2 regions of the Streptomyces sp. NPDC021100 genome follow, and region 2 is predicted to be linked to the other one. Evidence: riboswitches for the same ligand, from Rfam matches in the RefSeq annotation. Region 2 holds a riboswitch; the other holds the start of a gene.
What was found. A riboswitch is a leader RNA that binds a small molecule or an ion and turns the genes downstream of it on or off. The one in region 2 is predicted to bind cobalamin.

Region 1: it holds a riboswitch for cobalamin, as region 2 does, so the genes downstream of both, ACH4PU_RS02370 (ribonucleoside-diphosphate reductase subunit alpha) here and nrdI (class Ib ribonucleoside-diphosphate reductase assembly flavoprotein NrdI) in region 2, are expected to answer to the same signal.

The regions. Positions count from the first base shown of each region.
Region 1 is NZ_JBIRQH010000001.1:513,160-516,408, reverse strand. It holds gene ACH4PU_RS02370 (ribonucleoside-diphosphate reductase subunit alpha) at 1-1,617, opposite strand, end outside; cobalamin riboswitch at 1,772-1,911, opposite strand; gene ACH4PU_RS02365 (hypothetical protein) at 2,134-2,598, shown strand; gene mctP (monocarboxylate uptake permease MctP) at 2,606-3,249, opposite strand, start outside.
Region 2 is NZ_JBIRQH010000014.1:180,381-183,629, forward strand. It holds gene ACH4PU_RS24280 (3-hydroxybutyryl-CoA dehydrogenase) at 1-849, shown strand, start outside; cobalamin riboswitch at 1,094-1,316, shown strand; gene nrdI (class Ib ribonucleoside-diphosphate reductase assembly flavoprotein NrdI) at 1,489-1,920, shown strand; gene nrdE (class 1b ribonucleoside-diphosphate reductase subunit alpha) at 1,917-3,249, shown strand, end outside.

The DNA of each region.
Region 1 (3,249 bases), on a different contig from region 2:
CTTCGCCTCGGGGGAGTCGAAGGGCAGCCGCAGCCGGAAGAAGACGTCCTGGAGGCCCATCAGGCCCAGACCGACCGGGCGCCAGCGGGAGTTGGAGTTCCCGGCCTGCTCGGTCGGGTAGAAGTTGATGTCCACGACGCGGTCGAGGAAGGTGACGGCCGTGCGGACGGTCCGGTCCAGCTTCTCCCAGTCCATCTCGCCGTCCGCGCCCAGGTGGGCGGCGAGGTTGACGGAACCGAGGTTGCAGACCGCGGTCTCGCCGTCGTTCGTGACCTCCAGGATCTCCGTGCAGAGGTTGGAGGAGTGGACGACCTGGCCGGGCTCGGCGGTCTGGTTGGCGGTGCGGTTGGCGGCGTCCTTGAACGTCATCCAGCCGTTGCCGGTCTGCGCGAGGGTGCGCATCATCCGGGCGTAGAGCACCCGCGCCGGGATGGTCTTGACGGCCTTGCCCTCGGCCTCGTACTTCCGGTACGCGGCGTCGAACTCGTCGCCGTACAGGTCGACCAGGTCCGGGGTGTCGGCCGGGGAGAACAGCGACCAGTCCGCGTCCGCCTCGACCCGGCGCATGAACTCGTCCGGGATCCAGTGCGCGATGTTGAGGTTGTGGGTGCGGCGGGCCTCTTCGCCGGTGTTGTCGCGGAGCTCCAGGAACTCCTCGATGTCCGCGTGCCAGGTCTCCAGGTAGACGCAGGCCGCGCCCTTGCGCCGGCCGCCCTGGTTGACGGCGGCGACGGAGGCGTCGAGCGTCCGCAGGAACGGCACGATGCCGTTGGAGTGCCCGTTGGTGCCGCGGATCAGCGAACCGCGGGAACGGATGCGGGAGTAGGACAGACCGATGCCGCCCGCGTGCTTCGACAGCCGCGCGACCTGGTGGTAGCGGTCGTAGATCGAGTCGAGCTCGTCCAGCGGCGAGTCCAGCAGGTAGCAGGACGACATCTGCGGGTGGCGCGTGCCGGAGTTGAAGAGCGTGGGGGAGGAGGGGAGGTACGAGAGGGTGCTGGTGAGGCGGTAGAGCTCGGCCACGTCCTCCAGGGCGCGGACCGATCCGTCCTCGGCCAGGCCGCAGGCCACGCGCAGCAGGAAGTGCTGCGGCGTCTCGATCACGTTCCGGGTGATCGGGTGGCGGAGCAGGTAGCGGCTGTGCAGGGTGCGCAGGCCGAAGTAGCCGAAGCGGTCGTCGGCGCCGTCGGCGAGCGCGGCGTCCACCAGCGCGTCCAGCCGCTCGGCGTGCTCGCGCACGAACGCGGCGGTCTCGTCGGCGATCAGGCCCTCGCGGTGGCCGGTGGCGACGGACGCGGAGAAGGAGACCGCGCCCTGCCCGGCCGCCTCCTCGGCGATGGCGAGCGTGAGGAGCCGCGCGGCGAGCCGCGAGTACTCGGGCTCCTCGGAGATCAGCCCGGCCGCGGCCTCGGTGGCCAGCGAGCGCAGTTCGGCCTCGTCCGACCCGGGGTGCCTGCCGCGCAGCGCGGCGGCGGCGACCTTGCCGGGGTCGGTGGCGGGCAGATCGGCGGTGAGCTCCGTCAGGGTGCGCAGGAGCGCGGTCCCGGGGCCGCCGGTCGTGTCCGCCTCGGGCGCAGAGACCGGACCTGAAACAGGTTCCGCGGGCGCGATCGTCACGTGTGGCTCTCCTCGCTCGGGGGCCCGGCGGGAAGGCAGGGGGGCGCGCACGCGCAGCCGACGGCGTACGGAAGCCGTACGAGGCGTGCGCGCGGGCGTCCACCGGCCCAACCCGCGAGGCCCGGACGTGTTCAGACGCCGTACCGGGCGGGCCCGGCGATGGCGTGCTGCCGGCAGGTCCTCGGACTGCGGAACGGGCGGATTGGGCCCGTACGTACACCGTTGCGGGACAGTTCCGGATTTCCACCGGATTCCCCTGCGGCGACAGCGAGGACGAGCATACATCTAGTGCCGACGATCGCGCGTGCCCCCACATGTTGTGTCGTCACGTCATGGAGCGGTCGCGGAATGTGCTAACGGAGGGGCCCGGTGACAGGCGCGTTCACGGAAGCGATCCCCTGTCACGCGGCGGCAGAAGGGAAGGGCGGCCGGGCTTCACGAATGTGTAGACGTACCACCGGCCGACGTCCGTCGGTGGGAGGGCGTCGACGGGCCGGGGACTCGTACGGTCCGCTTATGTCGAACGGGAGATCGATCACAGGCGGCCCCCTCGGCGATGCCGCCGTGACGCCCCTGCCCCGGCCCGTGCCGGGGATCCGCGTGTGCGTGCGGCTCAACCTCGGTGGCTGCGGGCCCTACGCGCACATCGTCGCGGACGTCGAACCGCCCGGTCCGGGCGGTGGGCTGGAGTTGCTCAGTGCCGTGCCGGAGGACCTGCTGCCCCGGGAGCACCTTCCGGCGCTGCGGCAGGGTCTGCTGGAGGGGCTCGGCGGGGTGGCGGCGGCCGTCCTGGTCACCGATGGCCACTACCACGACGCGGACTCCTGCGACCTCGGCTATCTGCTGGCCGGCAGGGAGGCCGGGCGCGCCGCGCTCGTCGGTGCGGGCCTGCTGCCGCCCGGGGAGGCGGAGGCGCTGCGCTGGGCGAGCCGGCCCGGCCGACCGCGGCCCCGCCGGCGAGGCGGGGGCCGACGGTCGTAGCCGGGCGTCAGTGACCGCCCGGTGCTCCCGCCGTCGCCGGGGGCAGTTCCGCCTGGACGCCCGGGTCGCCCGCGTCCGCCGTGTAGTCGGACGCCTTCGTCTCGTCCACGCCGTCCGGTGTGCCGAGCGCCTTGAACGCGAAGGTCAGCACGACCGCGACGAGCACGTTCAGCGCGAACGCCGTCAGCCCGATGTACCCCTTCTCTCCGATGAAGGGGATGAGGTTGGTGTTGCCGAAGTGGTCCTGCGTGGCGCTCGGGGTGTCATACGCGCGCCAGGTGCCGTAGATCATGCCGGTCGCCCAGCCCGCCAGCAGCGCCCAGCGGTGGAACCAGCGGGTGAACAGGCCGCCGACCAGGGCGGGGACGGTCTGGAGGATCCAGATGCCGCCCAGCAGCTGGAAGTTGATGGCGACCGTTTTGTCCATGGTGAGGACGAAGACGAGCGCGCCCACCTTCACCAGCAGGGACGCGAGCTTGGAGACCTTCGCCTCGTGCGCGGGCGAGGCGTCCGGCCGCAGGAAGTCCTTGTAGATGTTGCGGGTGAAGAGGTTGGCGGCGGCGATGGACATGATGGCCGCCGGGACCAGGGCACCGATGCCGATCGCCGCGAAGGCGACGCCGGTGAACCAGTCCGGGAACATGTCCTCGA
Region 2 (3,249 bases):
CAGATGGGCGCGGGGATCGCCGAGGTGTGTGCGAGGGCCGGGCTGGACACCGTGGTGTGCGAGGTGGACGCGGTCGCCGCCCGCGCCGCCCGGGACCGCGTGGCCGCCTCCCTGGACCGCGCCGTACGACGGGGCAAGCTGATCCGCGAGGCCGCCGACGCCGCTCTGGACCGGCTCGTCTTCACCGGCAGCCTGGGCGACCTCGCCGACCGGCAGCTCGTCGTCGAGGCCGTCGTCGAGAACCCGGACGCCAAGGCCGAGATCTTCGCCGCCCTTGACAAGACCGTCGAGGACCCGGCGGCGGTCCTCGCCACGAACACCTCCTCCCTGCCCGTCATGCGGCTCGGCATGGCGACCACCCGCGCCGACCGGGTGATCGGCCTGCACTTCTTCAACCCCGTGCCGGTGCTGCCGCTGGTCGAGGTGGTGACCTCGCTGCACACCTCGGCCGAGACGACCGCCCTGGCCGAGGACTTCGCGGCCCGTACGCTCGGCAAGACGGTGATCCGCTCCCAGGATCGGGCGGGCTTCGTCGTCAACGCCCTGCTCATCCCGTATGTCCTCGCCGCCGTTCGCATGGCGGAGTCCGGCTTCGCCACCGCACAGGACATCGACACGGGCATGGAGCTCGGTTGCGCCCACCCCATGGGCCCGCTCAAACTCGCCGACCTGATCGGCCTGGACACCGTCGTCTCCATCGCGGAGTCGCTCTACGACGAGTTCCGCGAACCCCTTTACGCGCCACCGCCGCTGCTCCAACGGATGGTGGAGGCAGGGCTGCTGGGCCGGAAGGCCGGCCGGGGGTTCCACATCTACGGCCACGGTCGAGCGGCTCGGGGCACGGGCTGAGGGAACCGCACGACCGCCGGGGTGAGGGCCTTGGCAGGGGCGCGGGGGAGGGGCGGGAAGCGCGGGTGCGGCGCTTCCCGCCCTCTCTGCGTTCCGCTTCCGGTCTGCCATGGCGGGCGTGGAACGGCGAACCGGCCCACAGGAGATCCCGCCGCCCTCTGGCCAATGGCAGGACTTAGGTATACCTAAGTTTCGGGCGCGACACAACATCTGGGATGTGTGCGGTCGCTGGATTCCTAGATGTAGTGTTGGCGGTGCTGGTGGTTCGCCGGGCATCTTTGTGTTTGGCGTCGCAAGAGGGAACCCGGTGGGAATCCGGGACTGCCCCGCAGCGGTGAGCGGGAACGACCGCCGTCATACGCACTGGGCCCAAGAACGGGGTCTGGGAAGCGACGGCCAGTAGGAGCCTCGTACGACACGAGACGCGCCCGTGAGTCCGAAGACCTGCCACCGGTGCGCACGCCGGACAGCGGTGTGCGCGCTCCGAGGCCCCGAGGGAGGGCCAGGTGGCAGACGCACGGCCCCGGGTGAGGCGTATCGGTTTTCCCGCCACCCGGTCTCCCGCCGTACGCGCCCCGCCGTTCCTCCCCTCCCGGCCCTCGGGCGAAGACGGGAACGAGCGAGAGGAGGCGGCGAACGATGAGCGGTCTCGTGTATTTCTCCAGCGTCTCGGAGAACACCAGGCGTTTCGTGGAGAAGCTGGGCCTGCCGGCCACACGCATTCCCCTGCATCCGCGCCGTACGGGCATGCCCGAGGTGACCGAGCCGTATGTGCTGATCACGCCGACCTACGGGGGTGGCGAACGGGCCGGCGCGGTCCCCAGGCAGGTAATCCGCTTCCTGAACGTCGAGGCCAACCGGGTGCTGCTGCGCGGGGTCATCGCCTCCGGCAACACCAACTTCGGGGCCGACTACTGCCTGGCCGGCCGGGTGATCTCGGCGAAGTGCAGGGTCCCGGAGCTGTACCGATTCGAACTGCTGGGCACAGACCGCGACGTCCGCGCCGTAAGGGAAGGGTTGCGGGAATTTTGGACACGATACTCGTCGACGGCGGAGCGGCAGGCGGCATGAACACCCTCGTCACACCGGTCACGGCGCTCGCGGGCCGGCGCGAGTCGGTCGGCACGCGCAAGGACTACCACGCGCTGAACGCCATGCTGAACATGTACGACTGCGACGGCCGCATCCAGTTCGACAAGGACCGAGAGGCCGTCCGCCAGTACTTCCTCCAGCACGTCAACCCGAACACGGTGGTGTTCGGGTCGCTGAAGGAGAAGATCGACTACCTCATCGGGAACGACTACTACGAGGAGGCGCCGATCCGGTGCTACCGGTGGGAGTTCCTGGAGGACCTGTACCGGCGGGCGTACGCCCACGAGCACCGCTTCCGCACCTTCCTCGGTGCGTTCAAGTACTACACGTCGTACTCGCTCAAGACCTTCGACGGTTCCCGCTACCTGGAGCGGTACGAGGACCGGGTCGTCGCCACCGCCCTGTTCCTCGGCGCCGGTGACGAGGCGCTGGCCTCCCGGCTGGTGGACGAGATGATGACCGGCCGCTTCCAGCCGGCCACCCCGACCTTCCTCAACGCGGGCAAGGCCCAGCGCGGAGAGCTGGTCTCCTGCTTCCTCCTCCGGGTCGAGGACAACCTGGAGTCCATCGGCCGCGGCGTCAACTCCGCCCTCCAGCTGTCGAAGCGGGGCGGCGGCGTGGCGCTGCTGCTGACGAACCTGCGGGAGCAGGGTGCCCCGATCAAGAAGATCGAGAACCAGTCGTCCGGAGTCGTCCCGGTGATGAAGCTCCTGGAGGACTCATTCTCGTACGCCAACCAGCTCGGCGCGCGGCAGGGGGCGGGCGCGGTCTACCTGCACGCGCACCACCCGGACATCATGCGGTTCCTGGACACGAAGCGGGAGAACGCGGACGAGAAGGTCCGCATCAAGACGCTGTCCCTGGGTGTGGTCGTACCCGACATCACCTTCGAACTGGCCAAGCGGAACGAGGACATGCACCTGTTCTCGCCGTACGACGTGGAGCGCGAGTACGGCAGGCCGCTGTCCGACCTGTCCGTCAGCGAGCACTACGACGCCATGGTCGCCAACCCCCGCATCCGGAAGACCGCGCTGAGCGCGCGGGAATTCTTCAAGACGGTCGCGGAGCTACAGTTCGAGTCCGGTTACCCGTACCTGCTGTTCGAGGACACGGTGAACCGGGCGAACCCGATCCCGGGCTGGATCAACATGTCCAACCTCTGCTCGGAGATCCTCCAGGTCAACACGCCCAGCACCTACGACGCCTCGCTGGGCTACGAGACGGTCGGCCGGGACATCTCCTGCAACCTGGGCTCGCTGAACATCGCCGCCGCCATGGCCTCACCCGACCTCGGCGCGACCGTCGAGA